Regions from separate parts of the Effusibacillus dendaii genome, predicted to be linked through region 2. Evidence: riboswitches for the same ligand, from Rfam matches in the RefSeq annotation. Region 2 holds a riboswitch; each other region holds the start of a gene.
What was found. Region 2 has a riboswitch for S-adenosylmethionine ahead of skT53_RS02650 (methionine ABC transporter ATP-binding protein). Riboswitches for the same ligand answer to the same signal wherever they lie in the genome.
Positions count from the first base shown of each region.

Region 1: linked by a shared signal. The riboswitch ahead of skT53_RS07865 (2,3-diketo-5-methylthiopentyl-1-phosphate enolase) and the one ahead of skT53_RS02650 (methionine ABC transporter ATP-binding protein) in region 2 are both predicted to bind S-adenosylmethionine.
Region 3: linked by a shared signal. The riboswitch ahead of metX (homoserine O-acetyltransferase MetX) and the one ahead of skT53_RS02650 (methionine ABC transporter ATP-binding protein) in region 2 are both predicted to bind S-adenosylmethionine.

Region 1 covers NZ_AP023366.1:1,447,396-1,455,270, reverse strand. The annotation lists gene skT53_RS07890 (MBL fold metallo-hydrolase) at 1-265, opposite strand, end outside; gene ftsW (putative lipid II flippase FtsW) at 271-1,389, opposite strand; gene pabB (aminodeoxychorismate synthase component I) at 1,478-3,193, opposite strand; gene skT53_RS07875 (FtsW/RodA/SpoVE family cell cycle protein) at 3,382-4,542, shown strand; gene skT53_RS07870 (pyridoxal phosphate-dependent aminotransferase) at 4,597-5,763, shown strand; SAM riboswitch class I at 5,807-5,956, shown strand; gene skT53_RS07865 (2,3-diketo-5-methylthiopentyl-1-phosphate enolase) at 6,281-7,510, shown strand; gene skT53_RS07860 (2-hydroxy-3-keto-5-methylthiopentenyl-1-phosphate phosphatase) at 7,545-7,875, shown strand, end outside.
Region 2 covers NZ_AP023366.1:502,106-509,980, forward strand. The annotation lists gene skT53_RS18755 (hypothetical protein) at 1-62, shown strand, start outside; gene skT53_RS02625 (AMP-binding protein) at 191-1,078, shown strand; gene skT53_RS02630 (peroxiredoxin) at 1,355-2,017, shown strand; gene skT53_RS02635 (helix-turn-helix domain-containing protein) at 2,030-2,239, shown strand; gene skT53_RS02640 (hypothetical protein) at 2,386-2,694, shown strand; gene skT53_RS02645 (hypothetical protein) at 2,807-3,592, shown strand; SAM riboswitch class I at 3,795-3,899, shown strand; gene skT53_RS02650 (methionine ABC transporter ATP-binding protein) at 3,964-4,986, shown strand; gene skT53_RS02655 (methionine ABC transporter permease) at 4,973-5,638, shown strand; gene skT53_RS02660 (MetQ/NlpA family ABC transporter substrate-binding protein) at 5,674-6,525, shown strand; partial or broken gene skT53_RS02665 (MFS transporter) at 6,754-7,167, shown strand; gene skT53_RS02670 (CoA transferase) at 7,267-7,797, shown strand.
Region 3 covers NZ_AP023366.1:3,346,917-3,354,791, reverse strand. The annotation lists gene racE (glutamate racemase) at 57-857, opposite strand; gene skT53_RS17795 (helix-turn-helix domain-containing protein) at 971-1,198, opposite strand; gene sdhB (succinate dehydrogenase iron-sulfur subunit) at 1,445-2,197, opposite strand; gene sdhA (succinate dehydrogenase flavoprotein subunit) at 2,194-3,951, opposite strand; gene skT53_RS17780 (succinate dehydrogenase cytochrome b558 subunit) at 3,967-4,581, opposite strand; gene metX (homoserine O-acetyltransferase MetX) at 4,867-5,964, opposite strand; SAM riboswitch class I at 6,073-6,196, opposite strand; gene mscL (large conductance mechanosensitive channel protein MscL) at 6,376-6,807, shown strand; gene skT53_RS17765 (hypothetical protein) at 6,870-7,409, opposite strand; gene skT53_RS17760 (aspartate kinase) at 7,587-7,875, opposite strand, start outside.

The DNA of each region.
Region 1 (7,875 bases), 950 kb from region 2:
TTGGCAGGATATATCCGGCGCCGCCAGAATGGTCAAGATGGATATGAGTGACGATAATGTACTCGACCTGTTCCGGTTTGATGTTCAGTTTTTCCAAGCCTGCCAGTATGTACGGAGCGGAGAGAGAAGAACCGGTTTCGACCAAAGCGATTTTTTCCGCTTCGATTACATAACCGCCGGTGCGGCCCTGTAAATCTCTCTCCATCAGGTCGATGATGGTGATTCCGTGGTCGAGCGGGTGTAAAATCGGAGTTACATTCTGCATGTTTTTCATCTCCTTTTTTCAGATTCTTCTATGGTATATCGTGACAAGTTTAGCAGTATGCCCATCGAGGCCAGTTTCACCAAGAGGGCGGTGCCGCCGTAAGTGATGAACGGCAGCGGAATGCCCGCAACCGGAAAGGCGCCGGTCACCATGGCAATGTTGACGACTACCGGTATTCCTATTGTGGCAGTAATTCCCATGGCAAGCAAGGCGCCAAATCGATCCGGCAATAGGGTGCAGATCCGAAATGCACGCCAAATCAGCACAGCAAACAAAATAATCAGCAGAATGCCGCCTATCGTACCCCATTCTTCCGTAAAAATCGCAAAAATAAAATCTGTGTGAGGTTCCGGCAAATACAGGAACTTTTCCACACTGCGCCCGAGTCCCTTGCCGACCCATCCCCCGGAAGCGATGGCATACAGGGAATGAACTTGCTGAAACCCATCTCCTAACGCGTTCTGCTGGGAAAATGGATCAAGAAAGGAGAAAATCCGCGCCCTCCGATAATCGGAAGAAAAAATAAACAGAATGGCGAGACTGGCAACGGGCAGCGCAACGCCCATAAGGTGACGAACCGGCACCCCGGCGCCAAACAGCAGAACAAACGCGACCACAACCGGCAGGGCGGCCGTATCCATGTCAGGTTCAAGCAGGATCAGACCGGAAAAGAAGCCGGCAATCGCCATGACAGGAACCACTGTTTTTTTGAAGTTGTTTACAACATCCTGTTTCTTGGTCAACAGATGAGACAGATAAATGACCAGCGTCAAGACGGCAATCTCAGACGGCTGTATGGTGTTGGAACCGATATAGATCCAGCGGTGCGCACCGTTAACGCCAGGAAACAGAAACACCATCAGGAGCATTACAAACGAGAGCGGAATCAGCAGTTTGAGCGGTTTTCGCAAGCGCCAAAAAGGCAGATTCATAATGACCAGCATAATAATCAATCCGACGAAAGCCCATATACATTGCCTTACAAAAAAATAGTTGGGTGGTTTGTCTAACTCCTGATAGGCCCAAATGATACTCGCGCTGTAGATGCTTAGCAGGCCGATGCTGACAAGCAGGAGGGTGACGATCAGGATCACGAAGTCTGGGCGATGACGTGGTAAATTCATCCATATCCCTCCAAGCAAAAAACTTCTGTCCCAAACTAATTCGACACAAAGCAGAGATCCCCTTTCAGAGTAAAGCGATTCAACGGTTTTATTTCACTATATAAACGGGCACCCATTCTCTGACACTATTGATAAACCAGATTCGTTCCGCAAGTTTTAAGTCTTCAAGCTTTAAGACTTGTTCGGCAATTTTCCCATTCTCGATCAAATATTGGCGAAATGTTCCAGCCAGAAGCCCGCTTTCAAGACGAGGAGTTAACTTTTTACCGCCAATTTCCAAAACGACGTTGCCAAAGGTAAATTCTGTGATTTCCCCTTCCTCGTTCCACAAAAGAATGTCAAAAACGCCCGGGTTTTCTGTCCGGTGTCTGTCATAAAGCGTCCGGAAAGTCGTCTTGTGACACAAAAAGCGGTTGAATCTGGAAACAGGATCTTTGGCGATTCGAATTGGCAAAGAATAGGCAGGAGATTCGCTTAACGGAACGCTTTCTATATGTGTTCCGCCGTTGTTGGAAACCAACAGGCGAACACGGCGAGTCTCACCCTGATGCAAATCGGCATGCTGCCGCAATGCATCCAACACTTCTTTTTCATCAATAGGAATTCCAAAGTATGCAGCCGATTTTTGCAGGCGGTTGAGATGGTGATGTAACAAAAAATAGCGGTCGTTGTTTAATTTCATTGTCTCGAGCAGCTCAAACTCCGTCTGTGGTTCTTTTAGCAGAGCGGTTTTCAGAATGGCTTCTTCATATTCGCCGTCAGCGGTCGAATCCCATGTTACGCCGCCGCCTGCACCGAATTCCGCAAGTCCCGTTTGCATATCCAGCAGCACTGTCCGGATGGCGACGTTGAAAATCATCTCTCCACTCGGTTTTATCAGTCCAATCGTTCCGCAATAAATATCCCGCGGACAATCTTCCAGTTCGGCGATCCATTCCATTGTTTTGGCTTTTGGCGCTCCTGTGATAGAGCCGCATGGAAAAAGAGATTTAAAAATGTCTGTAATTGAAACATCCTGCCGCAGCTTTCCTTCGATTTGGGAAACCATCTGAAACACCGTCGGGTATTTTTCTATCGCAAACAGTTCACTTACTGAAACGGTGCCTGTTTCCGCAATCTTCCCCAAATCACTCCTGAGCAAATCCGCAATCATGACATTTTCTGCCCGGTTTTTTTCGGATTTGGCAAGCCATTCCGCCTGGGTTTGATCCTCTTCCAACCATCTCCCGCGTTTCGAGGTTCCCTTCATCGGCTTTACCTTGATGTTTCCGTTTTCCACTTTAAAGAAAAGTTCGGGTGAAGCCGAGAGAATCCGGTAACGCCCAAGATTGAGATAGGCGGAATAGTTTCCCTGTTGAAATTTGCGCAAATGGCTGTAAAAAGCAACATCCGATCCTGTAAACCGGGAGCGAAGCCTGATCGTGTAGTTAACTTGGTAGGTTTCACCGTTGGAAATCGCATTTTTGATGGCGGCAATATGTTGGATATACTCCTTTTCACCTATTGAAGGCACCCACTCGGAAAGCGTGAATTCTTTGTCAGTAATCGAAAATTCGTCTGCTGACGGTTCCTTGAACAAGCCGAACCAAAGCAAAGGAATCCGGTTTCCATTTTTTACAGTAAGTTTTGGATCAAATGCCGGCGCTGCCTCGTAGGCAATATAGCCCACTGCATAAAAACCCTGGTTAATGGCTTCCTGAACTTGATTCAAACAAGGAATGACTTCTTCCAACGTATTGGCAACCCATATTTCTTGCGGATTTTTGAAGATCATGCGCTCATTTTCGAAATCCAATACAAACATATGTATCCCCCTGACACAGTTCCAATCGAATTTTCTCAAAAAAGCGCTGGTAAAGTAAAGGACAATCTGCCGTTTGGAAACGGTATTTTTTCAAAAATCCCCCACAACAAAATGGATGTCGATTCGTATATAATAGTGTCATATGTGTCATAGAGCGATAGGGATGAATTGGGAAAGCAGGTGAGATTGTGGTCAGTTTTGACTGGTTGAAGCGACATGCGAGAGATTTTGACTTTATTATGCTATTGGTCCTGATCGCGATATCAGTCATCAGCTTCCTGGCAGTTTATTCGGCGACAATTCCCCGATCCGGGTTGGAAGATTACTATAAAAAGCAAATCATTTGGCAAGCGCTAGGTTTTGCGATCTTCTTTGCTCTCGTATTGACCGATTATCGGATTTTTGATAACAGTCGGTTTTCCTGGATCTGTTACGGGGTTACAATGGTTCTGTTGGTAGCGGTGCTGTTTTTTCCAGCGATTAACGGACAGAAGAGCTGGATTCAATTGCCTGGTTTTCAGCTTCAGCCATCTGAGCTTGCAAAGTTGGTCGCGATTATTGGAATGGCTTCCTATATGTCAAAGATGAACGAAAGGGAAGAATCGCTTACGTGGAGAAATTTTGTCCGAATTACCGCTATTTGGCTGCTGCCGTTCTTGCTCATTATGGTAGAACCAGATTTGGGACAAGGACTGGTCATGATCGGGCTTTATTGCGCGATGATGATTCTGGTGTTGAAACGCAAATGGTTATGGGTTTTTGGAGGTCTGGGCGGGGCGCTGGTTGCCGCCTATTTTTCGGCGATTACCATTTTTCAACCCTATTATTTAAAATTTGTTCATTTGCTGCCGCTGAAAGAGTATCAAAAGGCACGGTTTGTGGTGGTCATCGATCCGAAATCGGCGGGTGACTGGGGATATCAAGTTTATCAGGCGATTATTGCGATCGGCAATGGCGGGCTGCCTGGCAGAGGTTTGCTGGCGGGGTCGCAAACGCAGGGAGCATTCGTGCCGGAACAGCAAACCGATATGATTTTTTCGGCGATCGGGGAGGATTTTGGATTCATCGGGACCTCGACTTTAATTATTCTATTCTTTATTCTCCTGCAGCGGATGATGAAGATTGCCAGTACGGCGACCGATTCGTTTGGCACCTATATTATTGTCGGCGCGATGGGGATGTTTGGATTCCAGATTTTCGAGAATATCGGTATGAACCTGGCGCTGATGCCTGCGACCGGGATTACGCTGCCGTTTGTTTCCTATGGGGGGACTTCCCTGCTAACTAACTTCATGTTGATTGGAATTGTTCAGTCGATTGCGATTCGAAGGAGAAAGTTGCGGTTTTGAGTTTTATGATTTAAGATTTGGATCTTGGACGGTTTGTGGAAGGATGGGGTGCAAATGTTGGTACAGCCAGCGGAACGGCTGAAACGGCTGCCGGAACAGTTCTTTTCGAAATTGACGCGAAAAGCGGCTTCCTATGTAGCAGAGGGTTATGACGTGATTAATCTGGGGCAGGGCAATCCTGATTTGCCGACACCTGCCCATATTGTGGAATCCATGCGGGAAGCGGTACTCGATCCAAAAACGCACCGCTATTCGCCGTTTTCCGGGCTGCTCGAACTGAAAGAGGCAGTTGCCGACTGGTATAGAATGGAATGCGACGTTTCGCTTGAACCGGAGACAGAAGTGGCTATCTTGTTTGGCGGAAAAGTCGGCTTGGTTGAGATTAGTCAATGTTTGTTAAACAAAGGCGACGTATGTCTGGTTCCCGATCCCGGTTACCCGGATTATTGGTCAGGCGTGGCGATGAGCGGCGGTGAAATGGTGATGATGCCGCTTTTGCGGGAAAACGATTTTCTGCCCGATTATTCCAGTCTGCCGGACGATGTGCTGCGGCGGGCAAAATTGATGTTTTTAAACTATCCGAGCAACCCCACGTCTGCAACCGCACCGGAATCGTTTTTTCAGGAAACGGTGGCGTTGGCGGAGAAACACCAGATTGTAGTGGCACACGATTATGCGTACGGGGCGATCGGCTTTGACGGTTTGAAACCGGTGTCGTTCCTGCAGGCGCCGGGTGCAAAAGAAGTTGGGGTCGAATTTTACACGATGTCCAAAACATACAATATGGCCGGCTGGCGGGTAGGCTTTGCAGTTGGCAATAAAGAGATTATCTCGTTGCTCAATCTGATCCAGGACCATTACTTTGTGTCTTTGTTTCCGGCCATCCAGCGGGCATCGATCACGGCATTGCGTTCTTCGCAGGACTGTGTAAGAGAATTGGTGAACGTGTATCAGCGTCGGCGTAATGTATTTATCGGCGGACTGCGCGAGCTCGGTTGGGACGTGATAGAGCCGAAAGGTTCTTTCTTTACCTGGATTCCGATTCCGAATGGCATGAGTTCGATCGAATTTGCCGATCTGGCACTGGAACGGGCGTATGTGGTGGTAGCCCCCGGTATTGGATTTGGCAAAAGCGGCGAGGGATATGTGCGCGTAGGACTTTTGGATTCGGAAGAACGCCTGCGGGAAGCTGTTGAGCGGTTGGGGAAGATCGTATATTGATTCCTGCCGTTTTCTATTGTACATTTAAAATTAAAATAAAAAACTCTTATCACGAGCAGGCTGAGGGACTGGCCCGATGAAGCCCGGCAACCGGACATATTTTGGCGACGGATCGGCAGCAACTGGAATTCCGTTAGACAGGGTGTCCACGGTGCTAACTCCTGCAGAATCGTTTGGTTCTGAGAGATGAGAGGCGCGATAACGACTAGCGATACGCCTCTTTTCAAAGGATAGAGGCGTTTTTGTTTCACTGTCGGAAAGTATAACTTTGAAGCGTGCGATAGTATAGAGGAAGGCCGACTATAAGCGCGACATCCGTGTCGGTCGACGAAAACGCAACGTCCATGTTGCATCGTCGACACCAGACCATCCATGGTCGTCGCAACGTCGGCATCAGCGCATCCATGCGCAAGACAACGAGGCTTTCGCCTACACCAAAGGCTTGGCGAAAGCCAAGTTTTCTTTAGGGTGCGGAGCGGCGAATGCTTTATCAGTTTGCCAGAAAGGGGAGGTTGTTATGGGGGATTGGGTGTCTGACGATTATGTAATGGCTTCTTATCTGGTGCACCAGCAGGCGGGCGATTTTTATAAAAAAGCGCAGGGGATTGCGGTGGGACTTACAGTCGGTTCCTGGACGGATCTGCCTGCTGAACGGCAAGAACAGATGAAAAAACACCTCGGGCAGGTGGTATCTGTCGAAGAGCTGGGGGAAGACGAGGCGGGGAATCGAAAGGCGATTTTGCAAATCGGGTACCCGGTATGCAACTTTACGGCTGAAATTCCCGCGTTGTTGACTACTGTATTCGGCAAGCTGTCGATGGACGGGATGATCAAGCTGGTCGATCTGCAGTTTCCGGAATCGTTTGTAAAACAGTTTCCGGGACCGAAATACGGCATCGAAGGAATCCGGCAGCGGTTAGGTGTATATGACCGGCCGCTGTTAATGTCGATTTTCAAATCGTGCATCGGCTACGAGACGAAAACATTGGCGGAACTGTTTTATCAGCAGGCGATCGGCGGCGTTGATCTTGTGAAAGATGATGAAATTTTCTTTGATGATACGTATGCCCCGTTTGAGCGACGAATCGAAGCGTGTGCGAAAGAGGCGGAAAGGGCTTACTCTGTTACGGGCAAAAAGGTGTTGTATGCGGCCAATTTGACCGGACCGGTTACGGAAATCGTGGAAAAAGCGAAACGGGCTGTTGAGGCAGGCGCCAGTGCCCTTCTGTTGAATGTGTTGGCATATGGATATGATGTGTTGCACAGATTGGCGGGAGATCCGGCCGTTACAGTTCCGATCATGGCGCATCCCGCCTTGTCGGGTGCTGTGTATCCAGCGCCACAGTACGGTATACGAGCCAGCGTTCTGCTGGGGAAACTGATGCGAATGGCAGGGGCTGATTTTGTGCTGTATCCTTCCGCCTATGGTTCGGTTGCCATGGAACGCACAGAGACGTTGGCGATTGCAGACGAATTGCGCATGGATGCGTTTGCCCTCAAACGGTCGTTCCCTGTCCCTTCCGCAGGGATTCATCCTGCGTTGGTGCCGCAGCTGTATGAGGATCTCGGAAATGATCAAATCGTCAACGCGGGTGGCGGCATTCACGGGCATCCGGACGGATCGGCAGCCGGCGGGCGGGCGTTTGTGGCAGCGATTGAAGCGGTCCTAAAAGGCCGAACACTTGCTGAAGCAGCAACCGAAAGTGATGAACTGGCGAAGGCACTCCAGTTGTGGGGAGGCAAGTAAATTGGGAGATGGCAATCAGATTTTTAGCAAGCAAATGGTCGTTTTTTGTGACTTTGACGGGACGATTACCGAACGAGATATGATCATTTCCGTAATGGAGCGGTTTGCACCGGATGGATGGGAATTAACGAAGGACGATATTTTATCGCAACGAATTTCGGTGCAGGAAGGGGTTGGCAGACTGTTTTCCATGATTCCCTCCGGCCAGCGGGATGAACTGGTTGCATATGCAAAACAGACGGCAAGAATCCGTGAAGGATTTGGCGAGTTTGTCGAATATTGCCGTGGAAATAATGTGGAACTGTTGGTGACAAGCGGCGGCATCGATTTTTTTGTGGAGCCGATTTTGGCACCTTACCAAATCT
Region 2 (7,875 bases):
CCTTCTTTTTTTACGGTGAGGAAAATCGGCTTTTCACCCCTATAGAGAGTTTAACCGGCTGACGAACCGCATAGCGCATAGTTTGCAGGACTTGGGCATTCAAAAAGGGGACAGAATATCCGTTTTTTTTGCGAAACTCGTTGATCGCCACATTATCATTGTTTGCGATCTGGAAGGCAGGGGCTGTCTATTGCCCGAAAGCGTAACCGTCGTGGTCCACGATCCGCAGCTGACAGACCATGATTTTCAGCCTGAACTGGCGGACAGCAAGCTGGATCAACAATTTGCCGAAGTATCGTTTGAACAGGTAAAGAAGGGTAAATCGGACAATTTGAGCGTGGAGTTAAACTTTGGGGATACAGCCAATATTATTTATACGTCAGGCACCACAGGTCCCTCCAAAGGTGTGGCGCAGCCGTTTCGTTGGATCAATGGCTACACATTTAAGAGAAAGCTGCTGAACAGAGAAGATGTCATTTACAACGACCTTCCGCTTTATCATGTCGGCGGGGCATTTTTTAATATTGCACGGGAAGCTTTTGTAGGGTGCTCGGTTGCCGCATGGGATAAATTCAGCCTGCATCATTTTGGGGACAGAATCCATAAAAGCGGCTCGCCTGTCGCCACACTGCTGGATGTCATGATCCCCTGGCTTTTGAAAGCGGAAAAACCGGACGATCGAAGAAACTCATTAAATAAAGTCCACATGCAGCCGCTCCCCGAATATCACTATCAGGTGGCCAAAAGATTCGGCATTGATTTTGTCACTGTCGGTTTTGGTCAAACGGAATCCGGAGCCGGATTCTCAGGTTTAATCCATGAACTGGATGAAACGGAAGGAACGCCGGATGACCTGTACAAGGGGTATTCCCGACGGGAAATCATGGAGATCGCAAGCAATTATGGCATGCCTGTCCGCGATGGCAAGACCGATTTTAAAAAAGGGTATATGGGAGCGCCATCTTCATTGGTGGAAGCGGCCATCCTAAATGAAAAAGATGAACCTTGCAAAATCGGCGAAGTTGGGCAAATCGCTATATCGCCGGAGGCACTGGGCGGCCGGAAAGCATTTGATTGACGATCTGATAGACCCGCAGGATACGCGCAAATTTGTTTGCCGTGCCCTTGAGTATTCTTGTGCAAACGGGGTGAAAAGCAAGCGATTGCTGTCAAATTGGCCAACCGGTTATTGACCGGAATGTAATTTGTCTCACATACAGCTCGCCGTTCGTTTGTTACTATACTGGTAGTAAACGTACTGGGATTGGAACGACATTTTTAAAGAATAAATAGGCGACTAGGCGACTTTGTTCCTAGATTGAGCGGCCAGTATACCTTAAAGGAGGAGTTTAGATTGTCAAACGAAAACGTCCAAGTTTTACCCAGCTTGCCGCGAATTGGAGATCCAGCTCCTCAATTTGAGGCTGTTACAACACAAGGAACGATCAAATTGGAGGATTATAAGGGTTCCTGGTTAATCCTGTTCTCTCATCCGGCAGATTTTACACCGGTGTGTACGACCGAATTTGTAGCTTTCCAAGAAATATATCCCCAACTGCGAGAATTGAACTGTGAGCTGTTGGGAATCAGTGTGGACAGTGTTTCTTCACATATTGCCTGGGTCCGCAATATTGAGCAAACGCAAGGAACCAAAATTGAATTCCCTGTTATTGCCGACTTGAACAAAAATGTTGCGATGAAATACGGCATGATCCATCCGGGAGAAAGTTCAACCGAGACAAACAGAGCCGTCTTTGTGATTGATGAAAGTCAAATCATTCGTGCCATCATCTACTACCCATTGTCAACAGGTCGAAACATGGAGGAAATCCTCAGATTGGTGAAAGCACTGCAAACAACCGCCAATCATAAAGTCTCCACTCCCGCGAATTGGGTGCCCGGAGATAAAGTTCTCGTTCCGCCGCCCGCTTCGCAACAATTGGCGGAAGAACGGGTGAACGATGAAAGTCTGGAAGTGATTGATTGGTATTTGGCGAAAAAAGATTTGAAAATCTAGGAGAGCGGTTGTATGGCCTGCGGAAAATCGGAAAGTTCACTGACACAATCTGAAATAAACGCTTATTTAAGCGTAATCCAAGAGAAACCAGCAACAAGTGCAGAAATCTCGACAAAAATGAAATTGCCATTATTCAAGGTCAGAAGCAATTTACGGGAACTGATTGAACTTGGATACTTGCGAGTCAAGGAAGACCAATATGCGATCATACGGCTGGAATAATTATAGTGCCGGATATTAACGATTAGTGAAAACCAAACACAGTGTTCGGACTACGACGGATCTCCACATCTGGGGATCCGTTTTTTGTGGTAGGACAATATCGAACGCACATAAACCTATTTCGATAACACATAGGAGGTGTTTGTGTGAAGGCCTTAGCCAAAAGACATGTGATTCTATTCATGGCCAAGCGACCAGTCAGAAGAACTGCCGGACACCGTTTGAACGGTTTTAAGCGGGCAATTCATGAAAACAGAAATCATGTAGAGCGGGGAACCATTGCACAAGTAGTGAGTATTGCTTTAGCTGCAAGTTCATCTATCCCCTTACGAGCAGCTCCGAATCTTTATGGGATTGGTTTGTCGCATTTCATGAACACCATGAGCGTTCTGTCCTTTATTTACTCTCTGGCCGAGTACCGTTATGTTTTCCGCAAGAGGCGGGGAGACCAGTGAGTGGGCGTCATATCCATTCCACAAAGATTGCATGATGCCCACTTTGCCAGCATATGAGCAATTGGACGTTAAACCTTAATCAAGATTAAATAATGAAGGGAAGTGGGATACGATGTATTGGAAAATGAAACTGTTGTCGGTCAGCATGGCATCTTTTTTAACGACAAGCATTCCTGCTGGATATGTCTCGGCAGAGGGAGCTCTGGTGGAAGTCAAGCAAGATGTAAAACTTAATACGGGAGATGAGGAGGCCCAAATCTCGGTTACATATTTGTTTCTGGAACATCTTGATCTAACGATTGATTTGATGAAAAAACATGCGAAGTCTGCAGATTTGGAGGCTGACATCCACGCGCTTAAGCAGAACGCAAGTTCTCTTGCATCCGCCGTTGGTTTGATTTATGGGCAAAATGCCAAGAAAGAGTTTCAGAAAATCTGGGGCGAACAGATTGATCTATGTGTAGATGCGATCAAAAACATAGACCGCAACGATCAGGACTGGAAGAAGATGGTGGAACCTCGTTTTATACAGTATCAAAAGGAACTGTTTGATTTCTTCCTGTCCCGAAACCCTCAGTCCAAGGATAACATTATGCGTGGTCTGAATACGCACGCCGATTTTCTTATGAAAGCGTTGGAGCGTTATAAGAAGAAGGATTATGAAGCCGCATACAAAAACCTGTCGGAGGCCTACCGTTGTTTATTTGACACAGAAGACGTGAATTTTGGCAAGATCTTCTGGCATTTTACAAAGAAAATCAACGGATCAGCAGAATCAAACAGCCTGCCGTTTAGAGCCAGCTTTGAACGCGAGTTTCTCGTACATGCGAATCTGTTGGTTCTTTTCATGCAAAGTGAGGCGAACGATTCAATAAGAACGCCGTTTCCAAACGGATAGGGCAGTATACAGACCAGTTAACTCAAGCGTGTAATTCCGTTGTTTACACAGAACTTATACACGAGTAGACCGCGAAAAACGGCTTAACCTTTAACGGCTTCCCGTGAAATGTGACAAATTCTCCGTTCCGCCTGTTGACATGCAAAATCTTGTCGAATAATATAATTATTAGTTTGTCTAACAAATTAAACAACCTAATATATCCTTATCAAGAGCTGACCGAGGGACTGGCCCTATGACGTCCAGCAACCTACCGGTTTTCGGTAAGGTGCTAACTCCAGCAGGATAGGATCCTGGCAGATAAGGCATCGCAGAACGTGTCCATGCCTTTTCGTTGTTGAAAAGGCATTTTTCATTTTGGGGGTATGGCCATGATTGAACTGGTAGATTTATATAAAGAGTACCAAACAAAACGTGGAAAAGTGATTGCTGTTAACCATGTAAGTCTAAAGATCGAACCGGGAGAAATTTTCGGGATTGTAGGATACAGTGGGGCGGGAAAAAGTTCCCTGCTACGTTGCATGAATCTGTTGGAACGACCCACAACAGGAGTTGTGCGGTTGAATGATGTGGATTTGACGACATTAAACACGCAAGAACTGCGTCAAGCACGTCAAAAGATAGGCATGATTTTTCAACACTTTAACCTGAACAGCAGTCGAACCGTTTTTCAAAACGTTGCTTTTGCCTTAAAAGCTGCCAACAAGTCAAAGGACTTTATTGAAAAACGGGTGCCGGAGCTGCTTGCATTGGTAGGGTTAGCCGATAAGGCAGACCAATATCCCAGTCAACTCAGCGGAGGCCAAAAACAAAGAGTGGGGATTGCAAGGGCATTGGCAAATGACCCGCATGTTTTGCTTTGTGATGAAGCGACCTCCGCTCTTGATCCGAAGACTACCAAATCGATACTCGCCTTGTTAAAAGAAATCAATGAAAAACTCGGATTAACGATCGTTTTGATCACCCACGAGATGGAAGTCATCAAAGAAATCTGCCATCGGGTGGCTGTCATGAAAGAAGGAGACATTATCGAAGTGGGCAATGTCTACGATATTTTTGCGAATCCGAAGCAATCTCTTACAAGAGAGTTTATCGAGACGGTTCTGCATTTTGAGTTACCCAGTGAGGTTTTACAGCATCGGAATCCGCACGGAATTCTGGTGAAAATACAATTTAAAGGCGAAATTGCGGAAGAGAGCATTGTGTCTGACGTTCTACAATCCTGCAAGGTAAAAGGAAATATTCTGCACGGAAAAATCGAATATATTCAAAATGTGCCGCTTGGCATATTCATTATGGAGTTGAGCGGTGATTCACAAGAAGTGGATAAAGCACTCGGTCTCCTACGGGAAAGAACTTCTGAATTGGAGGTGATCGCGGATGTCCTTAAATAAAGTGATTGAACTCCTGCCCGACCTGATGAAAGCGTTTAATGACACGATGTATATGGTGGGAGTATCGCTTTTCATCTCGATCGTTATCGGAATTCCGCTGGGAATACTTCTGTTCGTGACCGATAAAGGCTTGTTTTTTGAAAACCGGTTCATCAATTTGTTGCTTGGGACCTTGGCCAATATTGTCAGGTCGGTTCCGTTCATTATACTGCTGGTTGCTTTACTGCCATTTACCCAATTTTTAATCGGGTCCACAATCGGCCCTACTGCTGCTTCTGTCCCATTATCAGTTGCAGCGATACCTTTTTACGCACGTCTCGTTGAATCATCCCTGCGTGAGATCAATAAAGGGGTAATCGAAGCGGCCATTTCAACCGGAGCGTCCCCCTGGCTCATTATCCGAGAAGTATTGCTTCCAGAAGCGCGACCCGGCATCATTGCGGGGTTAACCATCACCGCCATCAGTCTGCTGGGTTTTTCCGCGATGGCCGGTATTGTCGGCGGCGGCGGAATTGGCGACTTGGCCATTCGGTTCGGCTATTATCGTTACGATAATGAAATCATGTTGGTGACCGTTCTTATCCTTATTGCACTTGTTCAAATCATTCAGTTTCTGGGTGACTGGGCAAGAAACAAAGTGGACAAGCGGTAAACATAAAAAATTTTTAAGGAGTAGGAGAGAACAAGATGAAAAAAGCATGGAAAGTCATCACAGCACTTGGCCTGTCAGTTTCCTTGTTGGCAGGCTGCGGCGGCGGCAAAACCGAATCGACAGCTCAACAGGGCTCGCAGCCGACCGAAAAGAAGGAGTTAAAAATCGGGGCTACAGCAGGACCTTACAGCGATATGGTGACAAAAGCCATTAAGCCGATTATGGAAAAGAAAGGATATAAGGTAGACGTTGTTGAATTTCAGGATTACGTGCAGCCGAATTTAGCCCTTGCGAATGGATCGATTGACGCAAACCTGTTTCAACATACGTTATACCTAAAGAAATTTGCGGCTGACAAAGGACTCGATCTTTCTGCCGTCATCAGTGTTCCAACAGCCCCGATGGGACTGTATTCGAAGAAATACAAATCACTTGACGAAATCAAGCCGGGCAGCACGGTCGCTATCGCGAATGACCCGTCCAACTTGGCCAGAACACTGATTTTGCTGCAGAATGTAGGTTTAATTAAGATCAAAAGCGATGTCGATCCTACGAAAGCATCTGAAAAAGACATTGCGGAAAACCCCAAAAACCTGAAAATTACGCCTCTCGAAGCCGCACAGCTTCCTCGCGCAGTGGATACAGTAGATGTGTCGGCAGTTCCGGGAAACTTTGCACTGGCAGCCAAGATGGATCTTTTATCCGCTATTAAATTGGAAAATATGCCGGAAGAGTATCGAAATATACTGGCAGTCAAAACGAAAGACCTTGACGCACAGTTTACGAAAGATTTGAAAGCAGCCATTCAATCAAAAGAATTTGAACAAACGATCGACGATCAGTTTAAAGGTTTCGGAAAGCCCGATTGGATGACCAAAAAACAATAACGGGGCAAACGCCAACGCCATGACTTGAAAAAAAGTCATGGCTTTTTTTATGTAAGTCACTTCCGTTTCACTTTCGAACATTTTATCTTCCTAAACCTGCTTCGTTTGCGGCGGAAACTAGTTGGCATGGTTATTGCTTGTTAAATCGTACAAAAAAACACGCATTCTATCTTATAGTTCAACGGAGAAGGAGATGATCGAAATGTTTTCTGATTAGGTCTTGTTTGGGCTTTCCTCTTTTTCATTGTGTACCGCAACATCCCGGAGGAACATAAATGGGTGAACAAGTCTGAATTAGCTCATATCAGGGGCTTAGACGAACAGGGAAATATTAATAAACCGTTTGATACGAAGAAAAAGCCGAAAGTGCCCTGGAGGACTCTGCTGGCAAATTCCAATATGTGGTACATTATGGCGGCTTACGCCTGCTACAATTATTGTCTGTATTTCTTTGTAACATGGCTGCCTACCTACCTCGTTGATTATCGCCACTTTTCTCTGGTCAAAATGGGGTTATTTGCTTCTCTCCCCTTATTTGCCGGAGTGATTGGAGATACCGTAGGAGGAATCATAACGGACAAAATTTTGGAAAAAACGAAAAACACGAAATTTGCGCGAAAAGTTGTGGCCATAACGCCATAACGGGAATGCTCGGTTCGGCCATTTGTCTTATACCTGCCGCAACACTTCCAATCCCTATACGGCTGTATACTGTTTGACCGCCTCCATGTTTTTCTTAGAGTGTGTGATCGGTCCGGCCTGGGCCGTTCCTATGGATGTAGGAGGAGAGTATTCCGGCACTGCGATTATGAGACCATCCGCCATCTGAATCCCGGCATCATTTACTGTTCGATTTCCGGGTTTGGCCAAACGGGTCCCTATGTGAAGCAGGGCGGTTTTGACTTGATCGTGCAGGGGATGAGCGGTCTGATGAGCATGACCGGACTGCCGGGACAACGGCCGGTAAAAGCAGGGATTGCCCTGTTTGATATTGGAGCGGGACAGACCGCCCTGTACAGTATTTTGTCCGCCTACATTTATAAGCAGAAGACGGGAAAGGGTCAGCATCTGGACGTATCGCTGCTGAAATCCGGGTTGGCTTGGTTTATATGGGAGGCAGCCGCTTTCTTTGGGAACGGAATGATCCCGCAGCCGACCGGGGGACGTCACCGGGTATCCGCGCCGTACCAAGCGTTTCGTACAAAAAACGGGTATGTGATGCTGGGGGCGGCTAACCAACGAACATGGGAAGGTTTTGCACAAAGGTGTTAGAAAAACCGGAATGGCTAAAAGATCCCCGTTGCTCGGTCAGCACACGGATGAAGTGCTGTCCCAGTTGGGGGTGCCGGA
Region 3 (7,875 bases), 610 kb from region 2:
TTTCTACTCTATGTATACGGCGGGGTGGACGAAGTATGCTTGTTTTCATGGACAAATTACGGCAAGGTTAAATGCTGCAGGGCGATCGGCTGCTGTAACCATTTTTCCGCCACTTCCGTAAAATGCTGCTGATCTCCCGTAGTGTAGAATTTGTGAACGGGCGATAAGTTATTGTCATTTAACAGATTGCGGTCGGCCAATAGCAAGGAAGCTTCCCGCGCCGTTTCTTCGGCAGATGAAATGAGCTGCACATCCTTCCCAGCCACTTTTTGAATCAATTTACTTAAAATCGGATAGTGTGTACATCCGAGAATCAGCACGTCCATCATTTCTTCCTTAAGAGGCGCCAAATATTGCTCCACAATTTGTTCCGCCTGCGGCGAATCCAGATCGTTGTCTTCCACAAGCTGTACGAACGGACCACAGGCTTGGCTGATCACCTGCAAGCGCGGATTGATGCGGTGAATCTCTCTGGCATACGCTCCGGTTTGAACGGTGACTTCCGTACCAATAACCCCAATCCGGCCCGTTCGCGTCGCGCTGATGGCAGCCCGGCTGCCCGGTGTTATGACGCCCAGCACGGGGATTGGATAGTGTTGTGAGGCCTGTGTAAGAGCGGCAGCGGTTGCTGTATTGCAGGCAATGATGATCATTTTGACATCCTGTTGCATAAGAAAATCCATAATTTGAAACGTAAATTGCCGCACTTGTTCGGGCGGGCGATTTCCGTATGGACAGCGGGCATTATCGCCCACATACACCAAATTTTCCTGCGGCAATTGCCGAAACATTTCCTTCACCACCGTGAGTCCCCCGACCCCCGAATCGAACAAACCGATCGGCTTGTAGCTTGACACCGAAATCATCCTTTCTGACCGAGGGAATCGGTCGCTTCTAGTATACACCTGAATAGACAAACTGGCTGAAAAAAGTAAAAGACCCTACTCGTCAGTAGGGCATAACCAGGTAGTTAAATCTTTATTTCCTCCAGCCGCACCAATTCCACCACGGCCTGCGACCGTCCTTTTACATTTAGCTTTTTCATAACATTGCTGATATGATTTCGAACGGTCTTCTCGCTGATAAAAAGGACTTCCGCAATTTCTTTGGTCGTCTTGTCTTGTACCAACAACTCGAATACCTCTCGTTCACGGTTGGTGAGAAGTGATTTGCCACGTGCGTCCTTTCCCACAGACACTTCTTCGATCCCTCCTTGCTCGGGTCATGATTGACAAGGTCAAGGGATACAGTCAAATTATACTATGTCAAGTTGCATTTGTTGGTGCAGTCAGGCATCAACAATTTTAAGAAAATCTCATTCATCGCTTTATTTGAATCAAATCCAACTGTAAAAGACCTTCTGCCGGAGTGAACCGGGCAGCACCCGTTCACGAAGCAGAAGGTCTAAACAGAAGGTGTAAAGTTTATTTTCGCACGTGTAAAGCTATTTCCGCAGCCAACTGGTCAGTGCATAACGGTTAACCTGTCCGTTCATCGCCGCGATTGAGGTAGTCAGCGGGATATTTTTCGGACAAACCTGCACACAGTTTTGCGAGTTGCCGCACTCATGAATGCCGCCTTCTCCCATCAGCGCTTCCAGACGCTCATGCGAATGCATGGCACCGGTCGGATGCTCGTTGAAAAGACGGGCTTGCGAGATCGCAAACGGGCCAATAAACGAAGTTCTGTCGTTTACGTTCGGACACGCCTCAACACATGCACCGCAAGTAAAGCATTTGGACAGTTCATACGCCCATTGACGATCCCGTTCCGCCATGCGGGGACCAGGCCCCAGATCATACGTTCCGTCGATCGGAACCCAAGCCTTGACACGTTTTAACGCCTCGAACATGCGGGACCGGTCAATTACCAAGTCACGAACGACCGGGAACGTGCGAGCCGGTTTTAAACGAATCGGCTGCTCCAACTGGTCAACCAACGCGGAGCAAGCCTGGCGCGGTTTGCCGTTGATGACCATCATGCAAGCGCCGCAAATTTCTTCTAAGCAGTTGCATTCCCATGCAACCGGGGCGGTCTTTTTGCCTTGCGCGTTGACCGGATTCCGTTGAATTTCCATCAACAGGGCAATCACGTTCATGCCGGGACGCTGCGGAATTTTAAACTCTTCCGTATAAGAAACGGAATCATTCGAGTCTTGCCGCTCAATAATAACGTGAACCATTTTTTGTTCGCTCATGATTTGCTCTCCTCCTTATCCACGCTGTAGTTGCGCTCCCGCGGTGGAATCAGAGAAACATCAACATCTTCATATTCAAAAACCGGGCCGTCCGGACTATATTTCGCAATTGTCGTTTTCAGCCAGTTTGCATCATCCCGCTTCGGGAATTCCGGCTTGTAATGAGCACCGCGGGACTCATTACGGTTCAATGCGCCAATCGTGATCACGCGGGCCAACTGAAGCATGTTCCACAATTGGCGGGTAAACGGCGCCATCTGGTTTTCCCAACGGGACGTGTCTGCCATGCCGATCCGCTTGTAGCGCTCCATCAACTCGAGAATCTTTTCGTCCGTCTTTTTCAACCGGTCGTTGTGGCGGACCACCGTAACGTTGTCAGTCATCCATTGGCCCAATTCGCGGTGAATCTGGTACGGGTTTTCATTGCCGTCCATTTTGAGAATGTTTTCATACTGTTCTTCGCGTTTCTTGCGCTCTGTTTCAAACAGGTGCTGCGCTACGTCGCCGGAAGCTTTTTTCATGCCCTTAATATAATGAACTACATTCGGTCCAGCCACCATGCCGCTATAGATGGCGGACAATAGCGAGTTTGCACCCAGACGGTTTGCTCCGTGCTGCGAATAATCGCATTCGCCGACTGCAAACAATCCTTCCACATTCGTGTGCTGATCGTAGTCAACCCACAAACCGCCCATCGAATAGTGAACGGCCGGGAATATGCGCATCGGAACTTTGCGCGGATCTTCCCCGACAAATTTTTCATAAATTTCAAGGATACCGCCCAATTTGACGTTCAACACTTCTTTCGGAATATGAGAAACGTCCAGATACACCATGTTCTCGCCATTTATGCCAAGTCCCATGTCCACACAAACGTGGAAAATTTCACGAGTCGCAATATCCCGCGGAACCAGGTTTCCGTAAGCCGGATATTTTTCTTCCAAGAAGTACCATGGTTTACCGTCTTTATACGTCCATACGCGTCCGCCTTCGCCACGAGCGGATTCGGACATCAAACGCAGCTTGTCGTCGCCCGGAATGGCAGTCGGATGGATTTGAATAAACTCTCCGTTTGCGTACTTGACGCCCTGCTGATACACAGCGCTGGCAGCCGTACCGGTGTTGATGATCGAGTTTGTGGTACGACCAAAAATCAAACCAGGTCCACCCGTTGCCAAAACCACCGCATCACCGACAAAACTGTGAATTTCCATTGAACGCAAATCCTGCGCTACAATACCTCGACAAGTTCCTTCCTCGTCCTGTACCATCGACAGGAATTCCCAGCCCTCATATTTTTGAACCAGTCCGGCCGCCTCAAAGCGACGAACCTGCTCATCCAGCGCGTACAGCAATTGCTGGCCAGTTGTCGCACCGGCAAACGCCGTTCTGTGGTGTTTTGTGCCCCCAAAGCGGCGGAAGTCCAACAATCCTTCCGGTGTACGGTTAAACATAACGCCCATCCGGTCCAACAGGTGAATAATGCCGGGAGCCGCTTCACACATTGCCAGAACAGGCGGCTGGTTTGCCAAAAAGTCACCGCCGTAAACCGTGTCGTCAAAATGTTCCCACGGGGAGTCTCCTTCCCCTTTTGTATTGACCGCTCCGTTAATACCGCCTTGCGCGCAAGCGGAGTGCGAACGTTTAACGGGAACTAGTGAAAAAAGATCAACAGGCACGCCTTCTTCCGCAATTTTGATGGTTGTCATCAAACCGGACAAGCCGCCGCCCACAACTATAACTCGTTGACTCATTGTTCTGCCCCTCCTTTACGCTCCAGGATATTTAAACGCAACCAAAGCGCTAACTCCAAGGAATGAAATTACCACCCAAATACCGCTCATAACATACGCCGATACGCGCTGCGAGCGGGGACCTACTGTCAAACCCCAGTGAATCAGGAAACTCCAGAGGCCGTTTGCAAAATGGAAAGCGGCCGCTACAACCCCAATGATCATAAACCAGAATGTGAACGGACTGTTGACAAGCGTTGCCACCATATCGAAGCTGGGAGCATTTCCGCTGAAACGGGTTGTCCACAAATGATAAACAACAAAAATAAACGTGATAACGCCTGTAATACGCTGCCAAACAAACATCTGGTTGCGGAACCAAGAAAACTGACCGACATTGTATCCGGAAGTAAACGCGATAAACATCCCATAAACGCCATGATACAGGAGCGGCAGAAAAATAAAGATCGTTTCTACCACAGGCAGAAACGGGATCCCGGCAATATCTGCCACCGCTTGGTTATAATGATCCGCCCCGCCTCTGGCTTTTGCGTTCGTAAATAAGTGAAAAAGCAAAAAAAGGCCTACTGGCAACACGCCCAATAACGAATGCAACCTTCGGAACCAAAAATCTTTTTGTTGTTGTACCACTGAGTTCTGGTCCTCCCTCCGAAATTCCACTTGTAATCTGCTTTCCTTAAAATTTTCACCATGCTGACAAGACTGTTCTTCTCTGCTAACATGTGCCCCCTTTTATCTATAAACAATCCTTACCAATCAAATACACAAGAAAATATTCGCACTTATTTACAGATGTGTCAAGAATGTAACAATTGTTTTTCAGCAAAAAACAGCCTTCACAGACATATTCAGCGGTCTTTCCTAAATTGGGCAAAATAGCAAAAATATATGCGGGCTTATCGCCCGCATCGTTTGTTATCTGTTTTTTTCCAAAAACCCTCCGACCCATTCATTCATAATCTCAAATTCAATTAAAAATCCATCATGTCCGTATACAGAACGGATTTCCCGGTATTCGACCGATTTCTCTTTTGCTTTCAGCAATTCGTATGTTCCAACCATCTCGCTAGCCGGAAACAAAAAGTCCGAATCAATGCCTATCATTAAAGATTTCGCTTCGATCTGTTCCAAAACCGATTCGTAGGGAGCGCGGCCACGTGAAATATCATGCAGATCCATCGACTTGAGCAGATACAAGTACGAATTGGCATCAAACCGTTTGACCAGCTTCGACCCCTGATAACTCAAATATTGTTCCACTTGAAACTGAGACTCCATCGCATACGGATCGTCGCTCGACACCATCGACAACCCAAACCGTTCCTCATATAACTCGAAGCTGCGGTACGTAATCATGCCTAAACGGCGGGCCAAATTCAACCCTTTTTCGGGAAACGAGCGACCGTAATAATCGCCGTTATGCCAATCCGGATCGTTTAGAATTGCCTGCTTCATCACATTGTTGAAGGCAATGCCCATCGAGGAAAAACGGGTGCATGTCGCAATCGGAATATAGGTTTCCATCATCTGCGGATAACTGACCGCCCATTCGTAAACCTGCATGCCGCCCATGGAACCGCCAATTACTGAAAACAAGCGGTCGATGCCAAAACTTTTGACGAGATAATACTGTGCCTGCACCATATCCCGTATGGTAACAACGGGAAATCGCATGCCATAAGGCTTCCCGTCTGCCGGATTCACTGAGGCGGGTCCGCTGGAACCGGAACACCCCCCCAGCACGTTAGCGCAAATCATGAAGTAACGGTCTGTATCAAGCGCTTTGCCAGGACCAATCAAACCATCCCACCAGCCAGGGTTGCCGCTCGTGCTGCCCGCATGAGAATCCCCTGTCAGCGCATGACAAACCAGAATCGCGTTATCCTTTTGCTCATTCAGCGTTCCGAATGTTTCGTAAACCAGAACAGCATTGCGCAACCATTGTCCGCTTTGCAACATCATATCCGGCAACTGGAATTCCCTTCGGGCGACTTCTTCAAGTTGAACGGCCATGCGATCACCTCGCCTTCCCTCTAGAATGCAACTGTCATAGTCCGTAATAAAAAAACAATTAACAATAAAAAAAGCCCTCCGCAAGAGGGGGCTTTATTGTCGCACCACCTCTTATCTGCCAGAATACCAATGATTCTGCAGGAATTGGCACCAAGAATCGAAACGATCCGTTCCGTACGATTCCGGTTGCCGGGCTTCATCGGGCCAGTCCCTCCGCCACTCTAGATAAGAGTTCACCTATTTCGTTCAGAAAATCTTGAAACGAGTGTAACACGCTGCCGCACAAAACGTCAAGACAGATCGGAAGCCCCAGACATTCTGCATGCACCGCTCACCGTGGTTGTCCATTTCGCATGCATATGCTACTTTTGATGAAAATCCACTGCAAAGAAATCTTGGGAGATGATTGCGATGTTCAGAGAATTCAAGAAGTTCGCCGTACAGGGAAACGTGTTGGATCTGGCGATCGGGGTCATCATTGGCGGCGCTTTCGGAAAAATCGTCACATCGCTGGTCAACGACATCATCATGCCGCCGATCGGCTTACTGCTGGCAAAAGTCGATTTCGGCAATCTGTATATCAATTTATCTGACAGGCATTATGCTAGTTTGGCAGAGGCCAAAGCAGCTGGTGCCCCGACCCTCAACTATGGACAGTTCCTCAATAACGTGCTTGATTTTCTGATTGTTTCGTTCATCATCTTTCTGGCGGTTCGCCAGATCAACCGTTTTCACCGCAGAGAGGAAGAGGCCCCTACCACCAAACAATGTCAGTTTTGCATCAGTGAGATTCCTTTGAAAGCGACGCGTTGTCCGAATTGTACTTCCAATCTGAGTGAGTAAGTAATTGAATATATGAAGTCATTAACGAGGAAAACATCAACTTCAGTTTCGGGAAACTGAAGTTACAGAAACGCATGAATCAGAAATAGAACTGCAAAAGCCAATCCGAATCGCAAATGCCATTTTCGGTCCATTCTTCGATATCTGAACAACCCGGATATTGGAACAGGCAGAAGAACCAATAAAGCAAGAAATCCGCTAAGGTAATAGAAATCAAACGTAAAACCGTAAAGAAAAGCCCCAGCCACATGAAGAACGATCAGCCCGATGGCCAGGATAGCAATCGGAGTATGGTACGCACGAGTAAACCGGGACAAAGAAATCATCCATTTCTTGAGGATATCCCAACGATTTGCCAGCCGCTTTTGAACAATCAACGCAAATATATAGTTTGCCAGAACAAAGAAAAGGGCAATTCGAGCCAACGAACCGTAATTTTTAAATAAAAATTTAAACTGACGCGTATGAAAGTCATTCGGCAGGATATGATACATTTTCCAGATGCCCATCAAAATGATTACCACCGCTAAAACAATCGCTAAAAATCCCCTTCTGCGTTCCTTTATATTTTGAATCCAAGGCTTATGTATCGCTTGAGACATTTTTTCACCTTTGCTTTCTTCGTAATTTTTAGTCAAACAGCAAAAAATCAGTTGTATATCATTTTTTACAACAGGATGATTAAAAAACAGTTAAATTGTTTACAGGCAAGGAAAACCGGCTTGGAAAAGATTCCATAGCCGGTTTCCGCGATATTGTCACTATTGATTTTATCTTGCTTACTTCGCCACCGTGGCCACTTCCACCGAGTCCAAGTTGAACGCGGTGTGCAGCACCTGCACCGCTTTGTGCACTTCGTTGGCATCGATCACACAGGAAACCTTGATTTCCGATGTGCTGACCATCTTGATCTCAATGTTGTTTTCCGTCAGCGTTCTGAACATCTGAGCCGCCACACCCGGATTGCTGATCATGCCGGCTCCAACGATCGACACTTTCGCCACACCCTGTTCGCTAATGACTTCCTGCGCCCCCAGCCTGGATTGCAAATCGTTCAACACTTCCAAC